DNA from 2 places in the Janthinobacterium sp. SUN128 genome. Region 2 is predicted to be linked to the other one. Evidence: predicted binding sites of a transcription regulator. Region 2 holds the regulator's gene; the other holds the start of a gene.
What was found. Region 2 encodes LexA, which represses DNA repair genes until DNA is damaged. Its sites were predicted from a motif close to ACTGTATNNNNATACAGT; they were not measured.
Positions count from the first base shown of each region.

Region 1: a site for LexA is predicted at 4,740-4,757, ahead of recA (recombinase RecA). Genes of this name have one in related genera too.

Region 1 covers NZ_JAPWHY010000001.1:4,142,248-4,149,357, forward strand. The annotation lists gene sucC (ADP-forming succinate--CoA ligase subunit beta) at 1-210, opposite strand, end outside; gene O3297_RS18730 (DUF2889 domain-containing protein) at 283-843, opposite strand; gene O3297_RS18735 (class I SAM-dependent methyltransferase) at 1,122-2,660, opposite strand; gene recX (recombination regulator RecX) at 2,887-3,342, opposite strand; gene recA (recombinase RecA) at 3,546-4,649, opposite strand; gene O3297_RS18750 (response regulator transcription factor) at 4,891-5,625, shown strand; gene O3297_RS18755 (sensor histidine kinase N-terminal domain-containing protein) at 5,628-7,110, shown strand, end outside.
Region 2 covers NZ_JAPWHY010000001.1:3,141,868-3,148,977, reverse strand. The annotation lists gene O3297_RS14255 (SPOR domain-containing protein) at 1-121, shown strand, start outside; gene O3297_RS14250 (CvpA family protein) at 142-630, shown strand; gene purF (amidophosphoribosyltransferase) at 670-2,193, shown strand; gene O3297_RS14240 (cystathionine gamma-synthase family protein) at 2,237-3,478, shown strand; gene lexA (transcriptional repressor LexA) at 3,545-4,180, opposite strand; gene rpsF (30S ribosomal protein S6) at 4,456-4,845, shown strand; gene priB (primosomal replication protein N) at 4,866-5,165, shown strand; gene rpsR (30S ribosomal protein S18) at 5,191-5,481, shown strand; gene rplI (50S ribosomal protein L9) at 5,509-5,964, shown strand; gene O3297_RS14210 (replicative DNA helicase) at 6,100-7,110, shown strand, end outside.

The DNA.
Region 1 (7,110 bases), 1.0 Mb from region 2:
CTTGACCTGTTCCATCGATTTTGCCACTTTCACGCCGCCGCCCTTGCCGCGGCCACCTGCGTGGATCTGCGCCTTGACAACCCACACCGGGCCGCCCAGGGTTTCCGCAGCCTTGACGGCTTCTTCGACGGACATGCACGGAATACCGCGTGGTACCGTCACTCCGAATTGCCGGAGGATTTCTTTGGCTTGATACTCATGGATTTTCATGCTGGCTTCCCTTCTGATACTGATGTGTAAAAATACGGTTAGTGGTGCAAAAAAAACAGGAAAGCGCCGGGGTCACGGCTTGGCTACCCAGCGCGGGTAATACTGTGCAACTGCCCCGCCATCCGTGCGCAGGGCGTGGCATTTGTCGAGTTGAAACGGCTTTTCATGCGATAAGTCAGCATTCGCACCGTCACGGGTCGACCAGACATCGCCGGCAAATGCCTGAACCGTCGCAGTCGGCAAGACTTGCGCCAGTTCGGTCAAATGGGTACAGCCGGCGATTCCCGCCAGGCGCTGTTTCAAGTCGCGGCGGAAATTCTTCAATAAATTCAGACCGATCAGCGCCCTGTAAGCGGGGCCGATGGTATCGCAAAAACCGGGATAGGGTACGGCATCGGAGGCAGCCTCGGCCTCGACAATGTTCAGTTCGCGATCGACGGTAATGCGTAAATGGAGGTCATGCAGAGGGGCGCCGGCGGGACGGGGGCCGGAGGCCAGGGTCGCGTCATAGCTTTTGATATCGGTGATATGGGCGTCAATATCCCACAGGCCGTCGTCGCGCACATACGCTTGGACGTCGATAACACGGGAGTGCCGTAGGGCGCGCCGGGATACGGGAGTTGACAGGGGCATAAGACCGATGCCGCTTGCGCGGCCATAATTAGTAAGCAGCCATGTGCATAAAGCACGCCGTTCGCAGCTTCTACGAACAGCAACCGCACCTGCGGCGCCGCAAAAACCCTAAAAGTGTAGCACATAGGGCGCTAGTTGCGCCGCAACATAATTTTTTATTGGTCTGGCCGCCTGCCGCAAATTATCAGTGAAAATCGCAAAATGAATGACAAACATTCGCAATATGAATAACTTGAATGCAGGAGTGCAAGCACCGGCAACCTGGCCGGCGCTGCGCCTCAGTCAGTCACACCCAGTATGCGCAAAATGGGCAAGTTACGCGCAGAGAAATGCTGTGCGTGCGCCAGCAGTTCGGCCAGGTTTTCCTCTTCCGTCAACAAGGGCTGCCCGTCCTTCGTCAGCAACTGTTTCAGGCGCAGCAACACCGGCCATGTCGCGCGCACCCATTCTTGCGGCGTTGAACAACCTTGCAGTTTCGCCCACAGGAATAGCTGTTGTAAATGCGGTACAGCCACGCCGCTGCCCGTCAGGGGACTGGCGAGGATGGTCAAATCGGTTCTTGCCAGCGCCTGTTCCAGCAGGTGCGCATTCAGGCGCGCCGTCTGCGGCCGCGCCACGGCGATGTCGGCCTCGTCCTGGACAGCCAGTACGCTGCCCTTGCTGACCAGCACCAGCATGATCTGCAGCAAGGCGGCCAGGTTGGCTTCGCTGCCAGCCAGTTGCTGCTCCAGTTCGCCTATCGTGTACACGCGATGGTCGGCCATGGCATCGAGCACGGGCGCATACACGCGCTCATCCATATCGGCGTCGCCCAGCACGCCATGCACGCTCAACACCACCTCGTCGCGCGGCACGGCCAGCATCACGCGCACGGCCCGCAAGGCACTGGCCTGGGCGAACGGTGTCAGCCTGCGCGCGCCCTTGACCCAGTAATCCTTGCGGAACTGCTCGTTGACAAGGAAGCCGCGCGTCGTCTCGCGGAAGATGGGATCGGGTATCTCGGCCAGGAATTGCTGGTGCTCGGCCGTCAGGTTCAGCATGTCGACCAGGGCGGTATAGGTGGCTGACGCGGCAAACTCGAGCTTGGCTTCGCCCAGCATGGCCGCGACGCTGGAAAAGGCCATCGGCTGCCAGTCGGCATTGAAATACTCATGGGCAAGATAATGCCCATCCATCGCCTTGAGCTTTTCAATGCGGTCGGCCAGCAGCGGGTTGGCCTCCAGGTAGCGCGGTTGCGTGGCGATCATCCTGTCAACGAAACCGATGGCGCCTTCGACTCTGGCCAGCACGCCCTGGCCCGGCGCACTCATGACGCGGCTATGTTCGGCCATCAGGTCGCGCATCGGCATCATTGCGGCCCAGCCTGGCTGAGTGTTGTAACTGATGAAGACGACACCGCCGACTTTCAGCTTGCGCCGCAGGAAGTCGACGATCAGCGCGCGATTTTCCGCCGAGACCCAGCTCCAGATCCCGTGCAGGCAGATGAAGTCGAAATCGGGCAAGTCGTCGCGGCGACAAAACTGCGCGAACGATTCGTCCGTGAACTGCGCGCCGGCGCCAGCCGCGCTGGCCAACTCCTGGGCAAATGCAGCCTGGGATGGATTGAAATCATTGCCATGCCAGCGCGTGGCGGACGCCGCCGCATGGATGTTGGCGCTGATACCCTGGCCAAAGCCCAGCTCGCAAGCCGTGCCACTGGCAGGCAAGGCAAGGCCGGCGGCCAGCAGGGGCAGCCGCAGACGCAAAGGATTTAATTCTTCGTAATAGCCATAGGTATAGGCGATTTCGGCCATATAGCCGGCATTCCAGTTGCTCATCTTGCATCCTGTCACGATCAGTGGTGCTGCGCGCATCGCACAGCGTTCGAGCGCCAGCATACCCGATCACGCGGCGTCACCATCCTGGAAACAGACGGCGTTTGAAAGCCCAGTTCATGGCGGCACGGCGGGGGAAGCACGGGCATGGCCAGACCGGCAGGCCAGAGACACGGGAAAGCGGCTTTGCCGTCGCGCCCGCAGACCCCGTGGAATGCCCGCGCCTGCCTTATTCCTCGTCGGGATCCAGCCCCTTCAAGGCCACCTGCACGGCGCGCTGGGAAAAACCGCGCTGCATCAGGAAGCGCATCTGCTTGTTGCGCTGCTCGGCATCCTGCGCCACCTCGCCAAATTTGCGGCGCCACACTTCGCAGGCACGCGCAACCTCCCCTTCGGCCAGGCCCGCCTTGAGTTCCTGCAAGGCCTCGCCCCCGATGCCATGGCTTTGCAATTCCGCCATGATGCGGCTATTGCCAAAGCGGGCCGAGCGGCGGTGGATCAGCGACTCGGAAAAACGCTCCTGCGACAGCCAGTTGGCTTGCTCCAGGCTGTCGAGCAAGGCTTCCACATCATCGCCCTCCTGCGCATGGCGCTGCAGCTTGCGCCGCAATTCCATGCGGCTGTGTTCGCGCATCGACAAAAAACGTAGCGCCCTGCCCTTCAGGCTTAGTTGTACTGCGGCCATACACCCACCTTGTCTTTCATTCCACGATCACACCACCCAAACACAATCGCCGCCCGGCGCAACAACGCGGGACGGCGATCGTGGTCATACTATGCGGCGAGCCGCGCGTAGGTCGGATTAGGCCCCTTGGGCCGTAATCCGACAACATTGTTGACGTCTGTGGTGTTGTCGGATTACGCGCGGCTTTGCCGCGCTAATCCGACCTACTCTGCCTTGGCTTCTGCAGCCTTGGCAGCCTTGTCGGCGGCTTTATCCGCTTTTTCCGGCTTTTCAGCGGCCAGCGGCGGCAGTTCGCGCACGCCCAGCGAAGCGCGGACCTTGTTTTCGATTTCGCGGGCCAGCGCCGGACGCTCTTGCAGGAAGGCACGGGCGTTGTCCTTGCCCTGGCCGATGCGTTCGCCGTTGTAGCTGTACCACGAACCGGATTTTTCCACGATCTTGGCATCCGAGCCCAGGTCCAGGATTTCGCCTTCGCGCGAGGTGCCGGCGCCGTACAGGATGTCGAAGTGCGCTTCCTTGAACGGTGGCGCGATCTTGTTCTTGACGACCTTGACCTTGGTTTCGTTGCCGATCACTTCATCGCCGGACTTGATCGAGCCGGTGCGGCGGATATCCAGGCGCACGGAGGCGTAGAATTTCAGCGCATTGCCGCCGGTGGTCGTTTCCGGGCTGCCGAACATCACGCCGATCTTCATGCGGATCTGGTTGATGAAGATGACCAGGGTATTCGTGCGGTTGATGGAGCCGGTCAGCTTGCGCAGGGCTTGCGACATCAGGCGCGCTTGCAAGCCTGGCAGGGAATCGCCCATGTCGCCTTCGATCTCGGCGCGTGGCGTCAGAGCGGCCACGGAGTCGATGACGACGAGGTCGACGCTGCCCGAACGCACGAGGGCGTCGCAGATTTCCAGCGCCTGCTCGCCCGTATCCGGTTGCGAGATCAGCAATTCATGCAGGTTCACGCCCAGCTTTTGCGCGTAACCGACATCGAGCGCGTGCTCGGCATCGATAAAGGCGCAGGTGCCGCCCAGTTTTTGCATCTCAGCGATGGTTTGCAGGGTCAGGGTGGTTTTACCCGACGATTCCGGACCGTAGATTTCCACCACGCGGCCGCGCGGCAAACCGCCCACGCCCAGCGCGATATCGAGGCCGAGCGAACCGGTCGACACGACTTGCACTTCTTCGATCGCTGCGCTGGCATCCATGCGCATGACCGAACCTTTGCCAAACTGCTTCTCGATCTGCGCCAGTGCGGCGGCGAGCGCCTTGGCTTTTTCCGATGCGGGTACTACAGCTTTTTTATCGTCCATATGTTCTTTCAGCCGTTCTACAGTTGCGGATTCACGTGAATCCCGCAGCCTGCGATAGCGCCAGTGGGTTAAATTCTTTACACAGACAGTACTGTATAAAAAAACAGTGATCAATGCAAGCGGAACGTGGATTTGTTTTGAAACAGATCAATACAAGCCTGGTTTCTCACAAAAACTCGCCACCTTGCGGAAAATGAAACACAATACAAACTTCTACCGCCGCAAGCATAGGAAGTGCACCATGCGTATTTTACTTGCCGAAGATGACAGCGTGCTGGCCGATGGCCTGACCCGCTCGCTGCGCCAGTCCGGTTATGCGATCGACTACGTCAAGACGGGCCAGGAGGCCGATACGGCCCTGTCCACCCAGGAATTCGACTTGCTGATCCTCGACCTGGGCCTGCCCAAGATGTCCGGCCTGGAAGTGCTGCGCCGCCTGCGCGCGCGCGCCTCGCTGCTGCCGGTGCTGATCCTGACGGCCGCCGATTCCATCGAGCAGCGCGTGAATGGCCTCGACCTCGGTGCCGATGATTATATGGCCAAGCCGTTCGCCTTGTCGGAACTGGAGGCAAGAGTGCGCGCCCTGACGCGCCGCGGCGCCGGCGGCGGCGCCACCATCATCAAGCACGGCCCCCTCAGCTACGACCAGGTGGGGCGCAGCGCCTACATCAACGACCAGATGCTCGACCTGTCGGCGCGCGAACTGGGCTTGCTGGAAATCCTGCTGGGCCGCACCGGCCGCCTCGTCTCGAAAGAACAGCTGGTCGACCACCTGTGCGAATGGGGCGAAGAAGTGTCGAACAACGCCATCGAAGTGTATGTGCACCGCCTGCGCAAGAAGATCGAGGTGGGCGGCGTGCGCATCGCCACCGTGCGCGGCCTCGGCTATTGCCTGGAAAAATACTCGGAAGCGGCGCGCCTGAACGCCGAAGCGGGCGAATCGGCAAGCCCGGCCAGCGGACCCGCCAGCAAGTGAAGGTGCGCGAGGCGCCAGCGGACGAAGCGGACGACGACTGGTTCGAGCCGCCCACCACGGAGCAGGACGACACCATCGAGCATTCGCTGTTTGGCGAAATCCTCGACTGGATGCTGGCGCCCTTGCTGCTGCTGTGGCCGATGAGCATCGCCATCACCTATCTGGTGGCCAAGGGCATCGCCAATCAGCCGTTCGACCATGCGCTGGAAGACAGCGTGACCGTGCTCACGCAGCAGGTCAAGCAGGCCGACGGCGCGATGCTGCGCCGCGTGCCGGAAAAGAACAGTAACAACAAGGGCCGCGACTTCCTGCGCGGCGACGATATCGACACCCTGTATTACCTGGTGGTGGGTCCGCGCGGCGAATACCTCGACGGCGACCGCGATTTGCCGCCGCCGCAGGACCCCGACAAATACCGCAGCGGCATGGTGCTGTTTCGCAACGACACCATCCATGGCACGCCCGTACGCGTGGCGTTCAGCTATCTCGACATTCCGTCCAGCAACAACGACGAGCCGCAGCGCGCGCTGGTGCAGGTGGCGGAAACCCTGGAAAAACGCGCCCAGCTGGCCAATGAAATCATCAAGGGCGTGATCTTGCCGCAGTTCATCATCCTGCCCGTGATCCTGGCCCTGGTCTGGTTTGCCCTGGCGCGCGGCCTGTCGCCGCTGGCACAATTGCAGGAACGCATACGCGCCCGGCCGCCCGACGATTTATCGCCCATCGAATCGGGCCAGGTACCCGAGGAAATCACGCCGCTGGTCGGTTCGCTCAACGAGATGCTGGCGCGCCTGTCGTTGTCGATCGACATGCAGAAGCGCTTCATCGCCGATGCCGCGCACCAGATGAAAACGCCGCTGGCCGGCATGCGCATGCAATCCGAGCTGGCGCTGCGCCAGACCGACCACGACGAGATCCACCGCTCGCTGCTGCAACTGGCGAAAAGTTCGGAAGCGGCCACGCGCCTGGTCAACCAGCTGCTGGCCCTGGCGCGCGCGGAAAACCAGCCTCAGGCGGGCACGGCGTTCGAACCGATCGAGTTGAGCGAACTGGCGCGCGGCGTGGTGCAGGACTGGGTGCAAGCCTCGTTTGCCCAGCATATCGACCTGGGCTTCGAGCAGCCCGCCTATGCGATCATGATTTCCGGCAATGCCATGATGCTGCGCGAGCTGCTGAGCAACCTGATCGACAATGCCCTGCGCTACACGCCGGCCGGCGGCAGCGTCACGGTGCGCGTGCGCAGCACCCTGGAACTGGCCATCCTGGAAGTGGAAGATACGGGCCCCGGCATACCGCAAGCCGAGCGGGCCCACGTCTTTGAACGCTTTTACCGCATTCTCGGCAGCAATGTCGACGGTAGCGGCCTGGGCCTGGCCATCGTGCGCGAAATTGCCCAGCAGCATGGCGCCGAAGTCGATATTTTTAACAATCCGCGCGCGCACTCGCCGAAGCTGCCGGGCACCCTGCTGCGCCTGAGCATCGCCC
Region 2 (7,110 bases):
CAGCCCGGCGGGCGAGCGCATCCGCGTGCGCGTGGGCCCGTTCGGCAGCCGCGAAGACGCCGAAAAGACCCGCGCCAAGCTGCAAAAGCTGGGCCTGGGCGGCAGCCTGGTACCGGCGTGATGTTGCAAGGCTGAGCGCGCGTGACGATCTTCGATTACCTGGTGCTGTTCGTGCTGGTGACGTCCGTGCTGATCAGCATGATGCGTGGCCTGGTCAAGGAAATACTGTCATTGGTCAGCTGGATCGTGGCTTTCGTCATTGCCAACGCCTATGGCGCCACGCTGGCGAAATTCCTGCCGGAAGCCGTGCCGGGCGAAGCCGTCCGTTTGTTGCTGGCTTTCGTGGTGCTGTTCATCGGCGTACGCATTTTGATGGGATTGCTGTCCATGACGGTCGACGCGCTCGTCAAGGTGACGGGCCTGAGCCTGGCCGACCGCACCCTGGGCAGCCTGTTCGGCGTGGCGCGGGGCCTTGTGATCGTGCTGACCGCCGTCATCTTGTGTGGCATGACTTCCATACCGCAGCAGCCATTCTGGAAAAACGCGCAGCTCAGCCCGCTCGCGGAGCAGGGCGCGCGCGCCATCAAGCCTTATCTGCCTGCCGCTTACGCGCAGCATGTGAAATTTTGAATTTTTTTTAAAATCAGTAGCACAGTTTAGGAGCACACCATGTGTGGCATCGTCGGCGTCGTTTCCCATCAACCTGTCAATCAATTGCTCTATGATGCATTGTTGCTCCTGCAACATCGCGGTCAGGACGCGGCAGGGATTGCGACCAATCACAGCAGTATGTTTTCCATGCACAAAGCCAATGGCCTCGTGCGTGACGTCTTCCGTACGCGCAACATGCGTTCGCTGCAAGGCACGACGGGCATCGGCCATTGCCGCTACCCGACGGCCGGTTCGTCGAGCGAAGAGGAAGCACAACCGTTCTATGTGAATGCGCCGTTCGGCATCACCCTGGCGCACAATGGCAACCTGACCAACTGGGAACAGTTGAAGCTGGAAATGTTCAAGAACGACCGCCGCCACATCAATACCGATTCCGATTCGGAAGTGTTGCTCAACGTGCTGGCGCATGAAATCCAGGAAGCGACGACGGGCCTGAACCTGGACCCGGAAGCCATCTTCAAGGCCGTTACCGTGCTGAACCGCCGCGTCAAGGGTGGTTACGCCGCCGTGGCGCAAATCGCCGGCGTGGGCTTGCTGGCCTTCCGCGATCCGCACGGCATCCGCCCGCTGTGCCTGGGCATCAATGAAACGGAGCAAGGTCCGGAATACCTGATCGCTTCCGAATCCGTGGCCCTGGAAGGCATGGGCTTCCGCTTCGTGCGCGACATCGGCCCCGGCGAAGCCGTCTTCATCGATGCTGACAAGCAATTGCACAGCGCCCAATGCGCCGACAATGCCAGCCTGAACCCGTGCGTGTTCGAATTCGTCTACCTGGCCCGTCCCGACTCCGTCATCGACGGTGCCTCCGTGTACGCCACGCGCCTGAAAATGGGCGAGTATCTGGCCGAGAAGATCCGCGCCGAATTGCCAGGCGTGCATATCGACGTGGTCATGCCGATTCCCGATTCCTCGCGTCCGGCCGCCATCCAGCTGGCCATGGCGCTGAACATCGAGTACCGCGAAGGCTTCATCAAGAACCGCTATATCGGCCGTACCTTCATCATGCCGGGCCAGGCGGCGCGCAAGAAATCCGTGCGCCAGAAGCTCAACGCGATCCCGTCCGAATTCAAGGACAAGGTCGTGCTGCTGGTCGACGATTCCATCGTGCGCGGCACCACCAGCCGTGAAATCGTGCAGATGGCGCGTGAAGCGGGCGCGACGAAAGTCATCTTCGCCTCGGCTGCGCCGCCGGTGATCTACCCGAACGTGTACGGCATCGACATGCCGACGCGCGACGAACTGATCGCCTATGGCCGCACGACGGAAGAAGTGTGCCGCGAAATCACGGCCGACTACCTGGTGTACCAGGATATCGGCGCGCTCAAGCAGGCCATCGCCGACGTCAACCCGGCCCTGACCAACTTCGAAGCGTCGTGCTTCGATGGCGTGTACGTGACGGGCGACGTGTCGCAGGAATACCTGGACCGCCTGGAATATGCGCGCCACCATCCGAAGGCGGCAGCGCCCGAAGATACGCCGCGTTCCCAGCTGAACCTGAACCTGGCGACAACAGAAGCGTAATTATCTTGCCCGGCTAGCGCCGGGCTTTTTTTGCTCCGCGATCATGAACGATAAAAAAAACTACGGCTTTACCACCACCATCCTGCATAACGACCGCCGCAAGGGCATCGAGCACGGTTCCCTGCACAAGCCCGTGCATACTTCCGTTGCCTTCGGCTACGGCGATGCGCGCCAGCTCGCTTCCGTATTCCAGGGCAAGGAGCCCGGCTTCCGCTACGGCCGCCAGGGCAATCCGACCGTCTCCGCGCTGGAAGACAAGGTCAACAAGATGGAAGATGGCGTCGCCACGCTGTGCTTCGCCACCGGCATGGGCGCCATCGGCGCCGTGGTGCAGGCGCTCTTGCGCGCCAGCGACCATGTCGTGTCGTCGGCTTTTTTGTTTGGCAACACCAACAGCCTGTGGCAAACGGTGACGGGGCAGGGCATTGCCGTGTCGTTCGTCGACGCCACGGACGTGGCCAATGTGGCCGCCGCCATCACGCCGCAAACGCGCATCGTGTTTGTCGAAACCATCGCCAATCCGCGCACGCAGATCGCCGACCTGGCAAAGATCGGCGCATTGTGCAAGGAACGCGGCATTTTGTACATCGTCGACAACACGATGACGACACCCTACCTGTTCCGCCCGAAAGCCGTGGGCGCGGGCCTGGTGGTCAATGCGCTGACAAAATCCATCGGCGGCCACGGCAATGCCCTGGGCGGCAGCTTGACGGACACGGGTGTGTTCGACTGGACGCAGTATCCGAACATTTTCGACAATTACAAGAAGGCGGCGCCGGCGCAGTGGGGCATCGCGCAAATCCGCGCCAAGGCCTTGCGCGATTTCGGCGCCTCCCTGGGCCCGGAGGCGGCGCACCATATCGCCGTCGGCGCGGAAACCATGGCCTTGCGCATGGACCGCACCTGCTCGAACGCCCTGGCGCTGGCCACCATGCTGGCCGCCGACCCGCGGGTAGCGGCCGTGCATTACCCGGGCTTGGCCTCGCATCCGCAGCACGCGCTGGCGACGGATTTGTTCCGCAGCTATGGCTCGCTGTTCAGCTTTGAGCTGAAGGATGGCATCGATTGCTTCGATTTCCTCAATCGTCTCAATCTTGCCATTCCAGCGAGCAATCTCGGCGACACGCGCACCCTGGTCATTCCCGTCGCCCATACGATCTTTTACGAGATGGGCGCCGAGCGCCGCGCCAGCATGGGCATCGCCGAATCCCTGATCCGCGTCTCCGTCGGTATCGAGGATGAGGCGGACTTGCTCGAGGATTTCCGTAGCGCCCTGGACGCATAAAACGCCTGGGCAATAAAAAAGGGCCGCAACAGTCATGCTGTTGCGGCCCTTTTTACATGCGGAGGTTCAATGCCAGCTGCGCATCAAGCCTACCGCCAAACCTTCCAGGGCGAATTCATCTTCCGGCGATACGGTAATGACCTTGAAGTCGGGGTTTTCCGGCAGCAATTCGATGACGGAACCGGTTTTCTTGTAGCGCTTGACGGTGACTTCGTCGCCGATGCGGGCGACAACGATCTGGCCATTCTTGGCGCTATCGACCTTCTTGACGGCCAGTAAATCGCCATCCATGATGCCGGCGTCGCGCATGGACCAGCCGCGCACCTTCAGCAGGAAGTCGGGCTTGGCCGAAAACAGGGCGGGGTCCACGTTGTAGCTCGCTTCCAGGTTTTCCTGTGCCAGAATGGGCGAGCCTGCCGCCACCCGGCCGATCAGGGGCAGCGACATCAGCAGCGCTGCCGGCACTTTCGATGGCAGGGCTTCAGCGGCCGCGCCGATCAGGCGGATGCCGCGCGAGGTGCCGGGAGAAATCTCGATCGCGCCCTTGCGGGCCAGGGCCTGCAAATGCTCTTCGGCCGCGTTGGCCGATTTGAAACCCAGTTCATTGGCGATTTCGGCACGGGTGGGAGGAAAGCCCGTGTTTTCAATCGCGTCCTTGATCAGGTTCAGGATTTGTTCTTGTCGTGCTGTCAGCTTGATCATGAGCGGTGGGTGCATACTAAAATGCTGTCTATATGAACAGTCTGTATTTTTGTACAGTATCGCCCACTATGCAAGGGGATTTCCGTGTTTTAGGCGAATTTCGCAATAAATACTTGTCCAGGGGCGGAAAGCACGGTGGCGCGCGGGCTTTTCGGGGGCTGGTGGAAGGAATGATTGAAACGTTTGCAAAAGGCGGTTATAATCTTCGGCTGACCTTCCCACACCCGTCTTGACGCCGGGGTGGGCGATTATCAATCCGACCTGAAGGAGTTTGCATGCGTCATTATGAAATAGTCTTTATCGTCCATCCGGACCAAAGCGAGCAAGTGCCCGCGATGATCGAACGCTACAAAGCCAGCGTAACCACCCGCGGCGGTTCGGTTCACCGCGTGGAAGATTGGGGCCGCCGTCAAATGGCTTACTCGATCCAAAAGCTGCCTAAAGCACACTACATCTGCCTGAACATCGAATGCGACAACGAGACCCTGGTCGAGTTGGAAACAGCATTCAAATTCAATGATGCCGTGTTGCGTCACCTGACCGTTAAAATGAAGAAAGCTGAAACAGCTCCTTCGCCGATGATGAAATCGGTACAACGCGAAGACGCGGCCAAAAGCCACCGCACCGAAGCACCAGCAGCCGCTCCAGCCGCAGCAGCAGCTTAATTCTTGACCAGGATCGTGCGCTGAACCAGCTACAAGTAACCGCCATCATTGCCGAGCGCGAAATATTGCGCTATACCCCGGCAGGGCTGCCGATTGTGAATGCAGTATTGCAACACAGTTCGCAGCAGATGGAAGCAGGGATTGCCCGTTTGACCGAGTTTGATGTTGCCGCGCTAGCCGCTGGCGAAATTTCAGGCAGGTTCAGTCAGGCAAGCTTGGGCGGGGTGTATCAGTTCACGGGTTTCCTGGCCAGGAAGAGCCGCAACAGCAAGAGTTTGGTGTTTCACATCATTGATTTTAGTGCAGTCAATTCTGACTAGCGCATTTTAGATACAGGAGCCTGACATGGCATTCGGTAAAAAGTTCGACAAAAATAAGCTCAAGCTTAAAGAAAAACGCAAACAGCAAAACCCGTTGTTCAAACGCAAGAAGTTCTGCCGCTTCACCGCAGCTCACGTTGAGCAAGTCGACTACAAAGACGTCGACACGCTGAAAGACTTCGTCCAAGAAAACGGCAAGATCATGCCAGCACGCCTGACCGGTACCAAAGCGCACTACCAGCGCCAAGTTGACACCGCAATCAAGCGCGCTCGCTTCCTCGCGCTGCTGCCATACACCGATCTGCACCACGCTTAATCGGTCAGATATTCCTGGAGAAGAACTATGCAAATCATTCTGTTAGAAAAAGTTGTTAACGTCGGTAACCTCGGCGAAGTCGTCAAAGTCAAAGACGGTTACGCACGTAACTTCCTGATCCCGCAACGCCTGGCACGTCGTGCTACGGCAACCGCTGTGGCTGAATTCGAAGTCAAGCGCGCCGAACTGGAAAAAGCTGCTGCCGCCAAACTGGCCGCATCGCAAGCCCAGGGCGAAAAACTGAGCGGCCTGACCGTTCAAGTTGCTCAAAAAGCTGGTGTTGATGGCCGTCTGTTCGGTTCCGTCACCAACTTCGACATCGCTGAAGCGCTGACCAAGCAAGGTTTTGCTGTTGAAAAAGCACAAATCCGCATGCCTACCGGCCCGCTGAAGATCGTTGGCGAGCACAACGTTTCGGTTGCTCTGCACACCGACGTGGTCGTGGAAGTTGTTATCGCTGTCGTACCAGACGCGAACGCGTAATCGTCTGCGGGCCTGGCCCGCAAGCGCTGCCGCACTATGAAAAGCCGGGTTCGCCCGGCTTTTTTGTGGCCTTTTTTTCGCTCAATTTCAGCCCTTTATTTTTGCCAGCACGCCGAAGCGGGTATAATTCGCGCCATGAACGCCCCCTCTGATCCGCAACTGGATTCCCTCCGTATTCCGCCGCATTCGATCGAAGCAGAACAATCCGTTATCGGTGGTCTGCTGCGCGACAATGCCGCGTATGACCGCATCGCCGACTTCATGCATGCGGAGGATTTCTATCGCTATGACCATCGCATCATCTTCGAGCAAATCGTCAAGATGGTTAACGCTTCCAAGCCAGCCGATGTCATTACTGTTTTTGAAACCCTGACCCAGCTCGGCAAGGCCGATGATGTGGGCGGACTCGCTTACCTGAACGCCATGGCGCAAAACACGCCATCGGCCGCGAACATCCGGCGCTACGCCGAGATCGTGCGCGACCGCGGCGTGCTGCGCAAGCTCATCACCGTCGCCGACGATATCTCCGGCACGGCCTTCAGCCCGCAAGGCAAGGAAGTCAAGCAGATGCTTGACGAGGCCGAGTCGAAGATTTTCGCCATCGCCGAAGAGGGCGCGCGCGGCGCCCAGGGCTGGACCGCCATCCAGCCCCTGCTGACGCAAGTGGTCGAGCGCATCGACGAACTGTACAGCCGCGACAACCAGAGTGAAATCACGGGCGTACCCACCGGTTTCATCGACCTCGACCGCATGACCTCCGGTCTGCAGCCGGGTGACCTGGTAATCGTGGCGGGCCGTCCGTCGATGGGCAAGACGGCGTTTTCCGTCAACATCGGCGAAAACGTGGCCATCGACAGCGGCTTGCCCGTGGCCGTGTTCTCGATGGAGATGGGCGGCGCCCAGCTGGCCATGCGTATGCTCGGCTCCGTCGGACAGCTGGACCAGCACCGCCTGCGCACGGGCCGCCTGAACGACGAGGACTGGCCGCGCCTGACGAATGCGATCCAGAAGATGAACGACGCGCAGTTGTACATCGATGAAACGCCGGCGCTCAACTCGATCGAATTGCGCGCCCGCTCGCGCCGCCTGTCGCGTCAATGCGGCAAGCTGGGCCTGATCATCGTCGATTACTTGCAGCTGATGTCG